Regions from separate parts of the Pantoea sp. X-Soil-OKNW-556 genome, predicted to be linked through region 1. Evidence: predicted binding sites of a transcription regulator. Region 1 holds the regulator's gene; each other region holds the start of a gene.
The links. Region 1 encodes CRP, which controls carbon source genes, mostly activating them, when cyclic AMP is high. Its sites were predicted from a motif close to ATGTGANNNNNNTCACAT; they were not measured.
Positions count from the first base shown of each region.

Region 1 (4,636 bases):
GACCTCACAATCCTTCACATCATTGCGCCCTTTTTGCAGGATCGACACGACGTCAATCGCGCTGCAACCGCCTGCCGCCATCAGCACCATCTCCATCGGGCTCGGTGCTTTGTCGCCCGAATTGCCATCCATTAATATCTGGTGACCTGATGAGGATTCTCCGAGAAAGGTAAGCCCTTCCACCCATTTAACCCGTGCCTGCATTATTCTTTCTCCTGAATAGGCTGATTTGCCGCCAGAGTACGCTTTCACCTGAGAAACAGCAATCCAGACTAATCGCCCTTTTGCTGAAGCGAGACAACAGAAGACAGCTAGCAAAAGCTGTGCTACAAACAGAGCTGAAAATATTTTCGTCGCAATAGACGAAGGCGGGAAGAATCAGAAGCCTGGCTTAAGAGTCCACCCGAATAATTTTCCTTAACAGGAAGCGCTCTACGATTTCACCGCCTGACAGGGAAAACTGCCCCCTGTGTTTTGGGCACGATTACAACAGAGGATAATAGCGAATGGTTCTCGGCAAACCGCAAACAGACCCTACACTCGAATGGTTCCTGTCCCATTGCCATATTCACAAATATCCATCCAAAAGCACCCTGATTCATCAGGGTGAGAAAGCGGAAACGCTCTACTACATCGTGAAAGGTGCCGTTGCGGTGCTGATCAAGGATGAAGAAGGCAAAGAGATGATTCTCTCCTACCTCAATCAGGGGGATTTCATCGGCGAGCTTGGCCTGTTTGAAGAAGGTCAGGAACGTAGTGCCTGGGTACGAGCCAAAACTGCCTGCGAAGTGGCTGAAATTTCCTACAAAAAATTCCGTCAGCTGATTCAGGTAAACCCGGATATTTTAATGCGTCTTTCGGCGCAGATGGCGCGTCGCCTACAGGTGACATCAGAAAAAGTGGGCAACCTTGCCTTCCTTGATGTGACCGGTCGCATTGCGCAGACGCTGCTCAATCTGGCCAAACAGCCCGATGCCATGACCCACCCGGACGGGATGCAGATCAAAATCACCCGTCAGGAAATTGGTCAGATCGTCGGATGCTCACGCGAGACAGTTGGCCGTATTCTGAAAATGCTGGAAGATCAAAACCTGATCTCCGCACATGGTAAAACCATCGTCGTTTACGGCACCCGCTAATTTCTTCTCACCCACGGCGTGATGGCAGCATCACGCCGTTTTTGTCTGCGATGAGCTGATGTGGCGTCGAATCATCTATCATCCCGAAGTGAACTATGCCCTGCGGCAAACGCTGGTGCTGTGCCTGCCCGTGGCCCTCGGCTGGCTGTTTGGCGACCTGCAAAAAGGCTTGCTGTTCTCCTTAGTGCCCGCCTGTTGCAACATCGCCGGTCTTGATACGCCCCATAAACGCTTTTTTAAACGCCTGATTATTGGCGGTTCCCTGTTTGCGACCGGCAGCTTTCTGATCCAGTGGCTGACGGATTATCACGTCCCCCTGCCGCTGATTCTGCTGGTGCTGCCACTATTAGTGGGCGTGACGGGTGAGATCAGCCCGTTGCATGGCCGCTTGTTACCCGCCACGCTGATTGCCTCCATCTTTACCCTGAGCCTGGTGGGACGTATGCCGATCTGGGTGCCTCCGCTGCTCTATATCGGCGGGACCTTGTGGTATGGGTTGTTCAACTGGTTCTGGTTTTGGCTGTGGAAAGAGCAGCCGATGCGCGAGTCGCTGAGCCTGCTGTACCGTGAGCTGGCGGATTATTGCGATGCCAAATATACCCTGTTGACGCAGCTGACCGACCCGGAGAAAGCGCTGCCGCCGTTGCTGGCACGCCAGCAAAAAGCGGTAGATCTGATCACCACCTGCTACCAGCAAATGCATATGCTGTCGGCCAGCCGCGATAACAGCCATAAACGCCTGACGCGTGCCTTTCAGGTGGCACTCGATTTGCAGGAACATATCTCCGTCAGCCTGCATCAGCCGGAAGAAGTGCAAAAGCTGGTGGAGCAGAGCCATGCTGAAGCGGTGATTCGCTGGAATGCCAAGACCATCTCCGCCCGTCTGCGCTTGCTGGCCGATGCCATTTTGTATCACCAACTGCCGGAACGGTTTCAAATGGATAAGCAGCTGGGTGCGCTGGAAAAAATTGCCCGCCAGCACCCGGACAATCCGGTGGGGAATTTCTGCCTGTATCACTTCAGCCGCATTGCGCGCGTGCTGCGCACCCAGAAACCGCTGTATACCCGTGATCTGATGGCCGATCGCCAACGGCGTCTGCCGTTTTTTCCGGCGCTGCGCAGCTATCTGTCGCTGAAATCCCCCGCCTTACGCACCGCTGCACGTTTTGCCGTGATGCTGATGTTTGGTAGCGCGCTGGCGCTGTTCTTCAACATCCCCAAACCTTACTGGATTCTGATGACCACCATGTTCGTCAGCCAGAATGGCTACAGCGCCACGCGGGTAAGAATTCAACACCGAGCGCTCGGCACCTTTGCCGGGCTGTTGATTGCTGCCGCCTCGTTACGCTTTGACGTACCGGAATCCATCACCCTGTTGTTTATGCTGGCGATCACCCTCGCCAGCTATCTGGTGACACGTAAATATTACGGCTGGTCAATGATTGGCTTTACGGTGACGGCGGTGTATTCGCTCCAGTTGCTGTCACTGAATGGCGCGCAGTTCCTGCTGCCACGCATGATGGATACGCTAATGGGATGTCTGATTGCCTTTGGCGGCATGATTTGGCTGTGGCCGCAGTGGCAGAGCGGCTTACTGCGTAAGAATGCGCACGATGCGCTGGAAGCCGACCAGGAAGCGATGCAATTATTGCTCGGACCGGAGCAGTCACCGGAGAAACTGGCGTATCAGCGCATCAAGGTCAACCAGGCGCATAACGCCATGTTTAACTCGCTGAATCAGGCGATGACCGAGCCGGGCTTCAATTCGCAGTACCTGAAAGATATGCGGCTCTGGGTGACGCACAGTCAGTTTATTGTCGAACACATCAACGCCATGACTATCCTGGCACGCGAACATACCATGCTGACGCCTAAGTTGGCGGAAAGGTATCTGCAATCCTGTGAGATCGCGCTGCAACGCTGTCAGCAGCGGCTGGAGCATGATGGCCCCGGTAACGACAGCAATATTCTGGAAGCACCGGAAAACATCAATGAGGGGGCGGTAACGATTGTCGAGCAGCATGTGAAGCGCATTCTGCAACACCTGAACGTGATGCACACCATCTCTTCTCTGGCATGGAGCCAGCGACCACATCATGGCCGCTGGCTGACCGGACTACGGGTGAAAAACTGAGTTACGCCGCCAGCACCTTCTCGATAGCCACTGCGAACCGCGCCATACCCTCTTCGATATCGGTCGGTTCAATCACCAGTGACGGTACAAAACGGATCACATCATTGCCAGCAGTCAGGATCATCAGACCTTCGGCGGCAGCGGCATGCAGAATGTCACGCGCCTTGCTGGCATGCTGCGGCTTCAATGCCGCACCGATCAACAGACCTTTGCCACGAATATCCGTGAACAGGTCAAATTTGCTATCCAACGCTTTCAAGGCTTCCACAAACTGCTGACGGCGTGATTCAACACCGTCCAGCACGTCAGGGGTGTTGATGATGTCGAGCGCCGTTTCGGCAATCGCACAGGCCAGCGGGTTGCCGCCGTAAGTGGTGCCATGCACGCCGGGAGCCATCACCGAGGCGATTTCATTGGTGGTCAGCATCGCGCTTACCGGGAAGCCGCCGCCCAGCGCTTTCGCGGTGGTGATGATATCCGGGGTGATGCCGTAGTGTTCGTAAGCGAACAGCTTGCCGCTACGGCCCATGCCGCTCTGCACTTCGTCCAACACCAGCAGCGCGTTGTGCTCATCACACAAGGCACGCAGGCCCTGCATAAACTCAGGAGTGGCAGGCATCACACCGCCTTCGCCCTGAATCGGTTCGACCACGATGGCGCAGGTGTGATCGTCGATCACCGCTTTTACCGCCGCCAGATCGTTGAAGGGAACATGCACGATATCAGCCGGTTTCGGGCCAAAGCCGTCGGAGTATTTCGGCTGACCACCCACTGATACGGTAAACAGCGTGCGCCCGTGGAAAGCGTTATGGAAGGCGATGATTTTGCTTTTGAACGGACTGTGTTTTTTGCAGGCGTAGTAGCGCGCCAGCTTAAACGCGGCTTCGTTAGCTTCGGCACCGGAGTTACCAAAGAACACGCGATCAGCAAAGGTCGCGGCAATCAGTTTACTCGCCAGACGCAACGCCGGTTCATTGGTGAACACATTGCTGGTGTGCCACAGGGTTTCCCCCTGGGTTTTCAGTGTTTCCACCAGCGCCGGATGGCAGTGGCCCAGCGCAGTCACCGCGATGCCGCCAGAGAAATCGATATATTCTTTGCCCTGTTGATCCCAGACTCGGCTGCCCTTGCCTTTTACCGGCACAAACTGCGCTGGTGCATAAACAGGCAAAATAACGTTATCGAACGTTTCCCGGGTTACCGCTAGCTTTTCTGCTGCCATTGCCTACCTCATCGGATTATTTGTTGAGCTGACGTGAAATTATAATCACAAAATATGCATAAAAAATCACACAAAGGCAAACACAACTTAAGTCTTCAGGAAATTCGCCAGAAGCTGATGGCCCTGCTCGCTGAGGATGCT
Region 1 covers NZ_AP035990.1:4,096,762-4,101,397, forward strand. The annotation lists gene AC6I8T_RS19140 (OsmC family protein) at 1-204, opposite strand, end outside; gene crp (cAMP-activated global transcriptional regulator CRP) at 507-1,139, shown strand; gene AC6I8T_RS19150 (YccS/YhfK family putative transporter) at 1,198-3,273, shown strand; gene argD (bifunctional acetylornithine/succinyldiaminopimelate transaminase) at 3,275-4,495, opposite strand; gene AC6I8T_RS19160 (aminodeoxychorismate synthase component II) at 4,583-4,636, opposite strand, start outside.

Region 2 (4,636 bases), 2.6 Mb from region 1:
ATCGCCGCACCATTCTGTGATTTAACCGCAGCCAGGTAGCCGTAGTAAGTCCACTGCACCGCTTCCTGCGCCGTGGTGGCAGGCAGAGAGATATCGTGACCATATTTAGCCGCCATCTCTTTGATCTGTCCCAGCGCACGGTGCTGTTCAGAAATCTCTTCACGCAGACGGATAGTGGCTTCCAGATTGACGCCGTTTTCCATGTCGCTTTGCAGTGAATTGAACTGCGCAACTTTGTCTTTCATCAGGTAGTCGATGCCATACAGCGCAACGCGACGATAGTCACCAATGATACGACCACGACCATAAGCATCTGGCAGACCGGTCAGTACACCGGATTTACGGCAACGCAGGATGTCAGGGGTATAGACATCAAACACGCCCTGGTTATGGGTTTTACGGTAATCAGTGAAAACTTTTTTCAGTGAGGCATCCAGCTCACGGCCATAAACCTTACAGGAGCCTTCCACCATTTTGATACCGCCAAACGGGATGATGGCGCGTTTCAACGGGGCTTCAGTTTGCAGACCAACGATTTTTTCCAGTGACTTGTTGATGTAACCGGCATCGTGTGAAGTGATGGTAGAAGCAAGGTCGGTATCGAAGTCAACCGGAGCGTGAGTACGGTTTTCAATCTTGATGCCTTCCAGCACGTTATCCCACAATTTAGTGGTTGCCGGGGTTGCACCCGCGAGGAATGACTCGTCGCCTTCATAAGGGGTGTAATTTTTCTGGATGAAATCGCGTACGTTGACACCGTTCTGCCATTCGCCCGCGTTAAATCCTTCCCAGGCTGCCGCCAATTTTTCATTCAGTTCGGTCATGATATACCTGCCTTTATTTAGGGAAACTTTCACGTTTGGCACGCGATCAGGCGTGCCCGTACTCAATACTTAATTAATGTACCGGGTCATCACCGCGCAGGTAGATAACCCAGTAGGTCAATCCGACTAACAGGCCACCACCAATGATGTTGCCGATGGTGACAGGAATAAGGTTGTCGACAATAAAGTTACCGACACTGAGCGCCTGGAATTGTGAGGCACTGGCTCCGGCCATTTGCCAGAACTCCGGGCTGGCGAAGTCGCGAATCATGATCGCCATCGGAATCAAAAACATGTTAGCGATACTGTGCTCAAAGCCGCTGGCAACAAACATAGCGACAGGCAGAATCATCGCCACCATTTTGTCGAGAAGGCTGCGGCCGGAGTAACTCATCCATACCGCCAGGCAAACCATCAGGTTGGCAAGGGTGCCAAGGCTAACGGCTTCAATAAAGCTATGATGCATTTTATGGTCAGCAGTTTGCAGAACGTTTAAGCCCCACGCGCCGTTTGCAACCATATGTTCGCCAGAGAGCCAAATTAGCGCGACAAAAAACAGTGCGCCAATCAGGTTACCGATATAAACATTTAACCAGTTACGCCCCAGCTGTGCCCAGGTGATGCGACCGCTGGCTTTAGCCACCACAATCAGCACGGTGGAGGTGAAAAGGTCAGCACCGCACACCACCACCAGCATTAATCCCAGAGAGAAGCAGATGCCGCCAATCAGTTTTGCCATGCCGTAAGGCATCGCGCCGCTACCGGTGGTGGCGGTGATATAGAACACAAAAGCGATAGAAATGAATACGCCAGCGGTTATGGCAAGAAAGAAGGTGGTTAAGGGGTGTTTAGTGGCTTTATAAACCCCGGCATCTTCAGCAACCTTTGCCATTGCCGCCGGTAATAATGAATTAAACGGGTTGTCAGTTTTCACACTAACGCTCTCCAGGAATTATCTGGGATTAATACTAACAAAGGAGTATAGGACAGGATTTGATATGGATCATATTTGGCCGGTGGGGTGGGGGTGTCAGGGGCTTTTGGATAAGCGAAACCGAATTAACTAATTGAATATTATCAAATAAATATTTTTTAATATTTGCAAATATTGTTGAGAAACGCAACGATGGAAAAGTTGAATTGTTAACGAATATTATTGCTTGAGTCTAAAATGTTATCTGAAATTTTCCTGAGAAAGGTAAAGCCTCTGAGAATAAAAAAAGGCGCTGAAGTTATTCAGCGCCTTTTTGGGCATTATCTGACCTTTTACAGCAAAATAAGGCTATTTATTTCGCTAACCAATAACGACGTTTGGCCGCCTGTAACTTTTCATAAGCTGCCAGCAACGACTGATGAGCCGGGAAGGCTTTCAAATCTAAATCCACGGCTTGCAGGCCGTAGAACGGCGCTTCACCGCTGATAGCGGCTGATGCCGCGTCAACGGCTGCTTCACCGTACATACGGATAAACGCGCGGTGGTATTGAACCGGATCGCGTTCCTCTTCCATAGCCAGCAGCAGCAGGGTTTGCAGGCAACGGTAGTAGTTAGCACGCTCAGCACTGAAGATTGACTGGTTAAATTCCATCGTCCATTCAGTCCAGATCAGTGCCTGATCGAGGTCACCACCAGCCAGTGCCAGCATGGCTTTCAGCTCGCCAATACGCAGCGTAAACCAGCCATTGTCTTTGCCCGATGCCAGACCCAGCAATTCGCGAACACGGGTGAAGTCATCGTGACCTTCTTCATCCAGTTGGGTGATCAGATCCAGATAGGCTTCCGGCTCCCATTGGCTCGCCGGCAGGGCCAGCAGGGTTTCACGCAGCGGTGCGCCCATGTTGTTGTTTGCCAGCAGCAAGTCTTCCGCCGGGTAAATATCAGACATGCCCGGTACAATGATGCGGCAGGCATACACGCTCAAATGCTCGTAATCGGCGATGTACACTTCTTTATCTTCAGCGCGGAAGATAGCCATCAGCGTGTCAAACTCTTCGTGTGTGCTGCCAGCAAAGCTCCAGTCAACAAACGGATAGTCGGCATCGTCTTTGAACATATCCCAGGAAATCAGACCGCTTGAATCAATAAAGTGGGTTTCCAGGTTGGCATGCTCGGCAACTTCTTCATCATCGAAGGTTGGCGGCGTGAACACGTCGAGATCTTTCAGGCCACGACCTTGCAGCAGCTCGGTAACGGTACGCTCCAGCGCCACACCAAAATCAGGATGTGCACCAAATGAAGCGAAACAGGTGCCGTTCGCTGGGTTGAACAGCACCACACAGATCACCGGGTATTTACCGCCGAGGGAGGCGTCATAGGCAAAAATCGGGAAGCCTTCAGCTTCCAGACGTGCGATGGCCTCAACCACGCCAGGATAGCGCTGCATAACGGCTTCAGGAATTTCTGGCAGGCTGATGGATTCAGCAATGATGCGGTTTTTAATATGGCGCTCGAACACCTCGGACAGTCCCTGTACACGCGCTTCGTTAGCGGTGTTACCTGCTGACATTCCGTTGGACACATACAGGTTGCCGATAATATTCATCGGAATATAGACGGTCTGCTGGTCTGACTGACGTGTAAAGGGCAGGCCGCAAATGCCACGCTCAGCATTGCCGGATTGCAGGTCGATCAGGTCACTCGCGCTCAGGCTATCTTCAGGATCATAGAATTTACGCAGGCGAGTATCGAGGATCCCTGCTGGCAGGCTGCCATCTTCAGGTAAGGGGAACCACTTCTCGTTGGGATAGTGGACAAACTCGCCGTTAGCGATGGACTCACCCAGCCAGAAGTCAGCAAAGAAGTAGTTGGTTGAGAGGCGCTCAAAGTATTCGCCCAGCGCAGAAGCCAGCGCGGCCTTTTTGCTGGCACCTTTACCGTTGGTAAAGCACAGCGGGCAGTCACGATCGCGAATATGGACTGACCACACATGAGGGACAGGGTTCAGCCAGGAGGCTTCTTCAATGTTAAAACCCAAATCCTGCAATTTTTGCTGGAAACGTGAAATGGAGTCTTCCAGTGCAGCGTCTTTACCTGGAATAAAAGTTTGCGTCATGATGGCGCTCTCTAAGTCAATGGGGTGGGCGTAAAGCGCGCAATAATACGGGTTTTGCACGCAATTCGCTATTCGGTTGGCGAAGTTTCTCTCTCGCTTATGTTACGGGTTTTTATCCGCCTGGCGGCATTCTGATTTTACTTCGCAGATAAACCTCACAAAATTCCATTGTCGATTACATTTATGACATAAGCTGCGGTGGAGCTGGCTCTGGAAATGTGATCGCGGTTGGATAAATGATTGCAGCCATCCAGAGGCAATGATAAAACCGGTAGGGTATTCATAACCGTTCGATATGACAGTGGTGAGGGGAAATGACGCAGGTTTATAATTTTAGCTCCGGTCCAGCGATGCTGCCGGTTGAAGTGCTCCGTCGTGCAGAACAAGAATTGACAAACTGGCACGGGTTAGGCACCTCGGTGATGGAAATCAGTCACCGTAGTAAAGAATTTATTCAGGTGGCGGAAGAGGCTGAGAAAGACTTTCGCGATCTGCTGAAAATCCCCGCCAACTACAAAGTTTTATTCTGTCATGGCGGTGCGCGTGCGCAGTTTGCGGCTATCCCTGGTAACCTGCTGGGTGCTGCTAAATCTGCTGACTACATTGATGGCGGCTATTGGGCGCACAGTGCAATCAAAGAAGCGGAAAAATACTGCTCGCCAAATACCATTGATGTAAAAACCACCCGTGATGGTAAGCGTGCGATTCTGCCGATGCGCGAATGGCAACTGAGCAATGATGCGGCCTATGTGCATTTTTGCC
Region 2 covers NZ_AP035990.1:1,506,082-1,510,717, forward strand. The annotation lists gene pflB (formate C-acetyltransferase) at 1-824, opposite strand, end outside; gene focA (formate transporter FocA) at 898-1,758, opposite strand; gene ycaO (30S ribosomal protein S12 methylthiotransferase accessory factor YcaO) at 2,111-3,874, opposite strand; gene serC (3-phosphoserine/phosphohydroxythreonine transaminase) at 4,189-4,636, shown strand, end outside.
Region 2: the regulator CRP is predicted to act here: its motif matches at 1,816-1,833, upstream of focA (formate transporter FocA).

Region 3 (4,636 bases), 3.6 Mb from region 1:
CTGGAAAACCGCATCTACGGCTGGGGCGAAGAAGTCACCAGCAATGCGGTTGATGTCTTAATTCATGGCATGCGCCGCAAGCTGGATAACGAAGTGATTCGCAACGTGCGCGGCCTGGGGTGGCGAGTCCCTGCAATATGAAACCCTTCACGTTTATGCGTTCCCTGCGTAATAAATTGCTGACTACCCTGTTGCTGATGCATCTGGCGATGATCGGTGGTGTCACCTCCTATTTTTACAGCTGCTACGGCGACATGATCGGCACTATGAAGGACGATCAGCTGGCAAAAATCGCCGATGCCTGGGCCAGCAGCAAACGCATTCCTGCCCTGATGCCGCTGATGCTCAACGCCGATAAACTCAAAAGCGCCTATGTGGTGCAATTGTGGGATGACAATCAGCAGCTGCGCGCCAGTTCCTGGCCGGAGTTGAATGCGCCATTGCAAAATAAAAAAGGCTGGAGTGACGTTAAGATCGGAGATTGTGAAGACTGCGACTGGCGTGTCTTCAATCGCCCCGGCGAACCCGGCAGTGAAATCGCTGCCATTCAGGTGCTCTACAACATCGGCTATATGAAAAGCGTGATGGTGAAGCGCGCACTGTCAGCCATTATTCCGTTGATTTTAATGATGCCGCTCTCGCTGCTGGTGATCTGGCTGGTGGTGCGCGCCATTACGCGCGACTTACGCGTGGCCTCGCGCCAGATTGCCGCCCAGGAGATGTTGCATCCCGACAGCGTCCCCCCGGATGGCTTACCGGACGAAATCCTGCCGCTGGTTGCCGCCTATAACTCGCTGCTGGATAAACTGCGTGCTGCCTGGTCGTCACAGCGCCAGTTCCTCGAAGATGCCGCCCACGAACTGCGCACGCCGGTCACCGCCGTGACGTTGCAGCTGGAGAACCTACGCCAGCATATTCAACCGGGCGAGGCCAGCCGTCAGTTTGATCAACTGGAAGCGGGCGTGACCCGTACCCGCCATCTGGTGACACAGCTGCTGAACATCTCGCGCCAGGAAGATCAGTCGGTGGTCGCCACGGTAGAAAATATTGAGCTGGAAGACCTGCTGAAGGAGAGTATCGAGCAGCTGATGGTGGTGGCCGATAAGCGCGGGATTGATATCGGTTTTAACGGCACTGCCCACTACCGCATCCAGGCCAGTCGTTCCGATTTACGCAGCCTGTTTGACAACCTGATCGGTAATGCCATGCTGCACACCCCCGAAGGCAGCCTGGTGGATGTGCTGCTGCATCGCGTCGGCAATCACACCGTGGTGGATATTGTTGATAACGGGCCGGGTATGCCGGAAGGCTTTATCGAACGCGCGTTTGACCGCTTCACTCGCTCGCCTGATGTGCAGGCCCAGGGTAGCGGCCTTGGGCTGTCGATTGTTCGCAGCGTGGCGCAAAAACACCGTATGCAGGTGGCACTGTCGAACTGCCTCAATCCGCAGGGTCAGATTTGCGGTTTGCAGGTGCGAGTTACCCTCCCTTAATAGCTGTCTCTCATCCGTAACGGCGCTGTTTATTCCTGCTCCTCATCCGTAGCGGCGCGATTTATCGCGCTGTTTTTTTGTGCTGTGCCCCTCCACGCAAAAAGATGCGCGATAAATCGCTCCGCTACATCCGATTCCCCCATAAGCATTTTGCAACGCGTCGCGACAACGTAAACGGTTGCGGGGTTCCGTTCGATCCATGACATTTATGTGACATAACTCTCATTTTTGGTGAATGGAATTGCAACACTTTTTGACAAACGTGATCAAAATCTATTTTCTATCGGACTGATACAGGCACCCTACGCGAGCTTTAAAAACCGGCAGCTCAGACCGGCTTAAAACAATTCACCGCCCACCCCTGGGATCGACTGACACCGATCGCGCATTTTTGCGACGATCACGAGCATGTGGTTAACGATAATGAAATATAAAGCATTGATAGCAGGGGCCTTACTGGCCAGCAGCTGGACCGGCGCGACCCAAGCAGCAGACAGCAACCCGCAATACCTTTCCGACTGGTGGCATCAGAGCGTCAACGTGGTGGGCAGTTATCACACCCGTTTCGGACCACAGTTTAATAACGACGTGTATCTGGAATACGAAGCCTTTGCCAAAAAGGACTGGTTTGATTTCTACGGCTACGCCGACCTGACCAACTTCTTCGGTGTGGGCAACAGCAACGCTAACGGTATTTTCGACCACGGTTCGCCGCTGTTCATGGAAATTGAGCCGCGTTTCTCCATCGATAAGCTGACCGGTACCAGCCTGGCGTTTGGTCCGTTTAAAGAGTGGTACTTCGCCAACAACTACATCTACGACATGGGCCGCAACGCGTCGCAGCGCCAGAACACCTGGTATATGGGTCTGGGCACCGATATCGACACCCATTCCGATGTGGGCCTGTCGCTGAACGTGTACGCGAAATACCAGTGGCAGAACTACGGTGCCGCCAACGAAAACAGCTGGGATGGCTATCGCTTCAAGGTGAAATACTTTGTGCCGATTACCGACCTGTGGGGCGGTAAGCTGAGCTATATCGGCTTCACCAACTTCGACTGGGGTTCCGATCTGCGTGACGAAACCGGTCCATCACGTACCAGCAACTCGATTGCATCCAGCCACATTCTGTCGCTGAACTACGACCACTGGCATGTTTCTACCGTGGCGCGTTATTTCCACAACGGTGGACAGTGGGCTGATGGCCAGGAGCTGAACTTCGGCAATGGTCCGTTTGAAGTGAAATCAACCGGCTGGGGTTACTACCTGGTTGTGGGTTATAACTTCTAACTTAGCTAACGCCACCTTCATCCGTAGCGGCACGATTTATCGCGCAATGTTTTCCGGCACAGCGCCGAATTGCGCGATAAATCGCGCCGCTACGGGGTAACATCGGTGACTAAATTCTTGGTTTGTAAGCATTCACCATCCACGGCACACCGAACTTATCGGTGAACATGCCAAAACCATTCGCCCAGAACGTCGGCTCCCAGCTTTTTGTCACCTGCCCGCCGGCAGACAACGCATCAAACCAACGCTTGCCCTGCACTTCATCTGGCGTGGAGAGACTCACTGCAAAGCCGTTGTAATGCGCCTCACGATTCCCATCACTCAACATAATTTCGCCCTGCCCGATGCGCAGGTGCGCGTGCATGATATGTTCCGGCGGAAAGGTCATCCCGGAAGGACAACCTTCTGTGGATTCCGTCTCCGGCATATCGCCAAAGGTCATTTTAAACAGCAACTCGCCGTCAGTCGCCTCAAGGTAGAATGCGATGGCCTCTTCGCAGCGGCCGTCATAAAACAAATAAGGGGTAATTTGCATGGTCGGTTCTCCAGAGTGAACGCCCGATGCCAAGTGTAGTGGCTGCCAGCCAAACAGGACGCGAGCCGGGCCGCACTCTTACCTTTGTTGACAATAGCGCCGGAACAGCTGCGCCATATAGGCGCTCATCGGCGTCAACGCCGTGTCCTTACGCTGAATCAGATAAAAGTTTGCCTTGGGTAACGGATCATCCAGCTCCAGCGCCACCAGCTGGCCGCCGTGGGTTGGGTCTTCAATCACATCTCGCGAGATAATGCTGACGAAATCGGTCTTTGCCACCAGGCTGGTGCAGGCCATAAAGGTTTCGCAAGTGACGACGATTTTTGGTGCCATGCCGCGCTCGCCAAACATATCGTGCAGCAGCCGATAATAGCTGCCCTGCGGCGTCGGCATGGTCCAGTCACAATGCTGCAACTCCGCCAGCGAGCGTGCATGAGCCATCGGATGACCTTTACGCACCACCACCTGATAATCTCGCTCCATCAGTCGTTCGTAGGTCAGTTCCTGATCGAGATGGCTTTGGTCGTAAGTGTTGATGGTGAAATCCAGCTCCCCCTGGCGCAGCTCATGTACCATCGCCACCAGTTGGCCTTCGACGATACGCACCTTTACCAGCGGATATTCGCGGTGAAAATGATTGATCACCTGCGGCATCACGGTACGCGCGATGCTGCCGCCGACGCCAATATTCACCCTGCCGCCCGCCAGCCCCAGTCGCTGCTGAATATCTTCCTGCGCGACGCGCAGTTCTTCCAGTACCAGGCTGGCATGCCGAAAAAAGTTATCACCAATATCGGTCAGGGTAACGCCCTGATGGCGTCGTTCAAATAAACGCGCGCCGAGTACCAATTCCAGTTCCTGGATCGACTTAGTCAGCGCAGGCTGCGATACGCCTGACAGACGGCTGGCAGCGCGGATGCTGCCCTGGCGGGCCACATCAACAAAGGCGCGGAGCTGATGCAATTTTAAGTTAGCAGGCATAGTTACTCGGTGATAACCGTTGTTTATCAGGCACAAGATATTCGCATCTTATGCGCGCCAATACCATTGTGTAGATTCGGGACAATGCATAAAAAACCAACATAAAGGATATGCCGATGAAAACCCTTTCCGACCGCGTCAGCGCCCTGGTACCACAAATGCAAAGCTGGCGACGCGACCTGCATCAGTTTGCTGAGTCGGGCTGGCTGGAATTTCGTACCGCCACCCTGGTTGCCGAGGAGCTGCATCGTCTTGGTTATCAACTGCAACTGGGCCGTGAAGTGGTGGATGCCGATGCGCGTATGGGGTTGCCTTCAGCCGCAGTACTGGCGGCACA
Region 3 covers NZ_AP035990.1:448,876-453,511, reverse strand. The annotation lists gene AC6I8T_RS01990 (response regulator) at 1-141, shown strand, start outside; gene AC6I8T_RS01985 (sensor histidine kinase) at 138-1,493, shown strand; gene AC6I8T_RS01980 (nucleoside-specific channel-forming protein Tsx) at 1,917-2,783, shown strand; gene yjdN (VOC family metalloprotein YjdN) at 2,893-3,318, opposite strand; gene AC6I8T_RS01970 (LysR family transcriptional regulator) at 3,397-4,299, opposite strand; gene AC6I8T_RS01965 (amidohydrolase) at 4,416-4,636, shown strand, end outside.
Region 3: the regulator CRP is predicted to act here: its motif matches at 1,702-1,719, upstream of AC6I8T_RS01980 (nucleoside-specific channel-forming protein Tsx).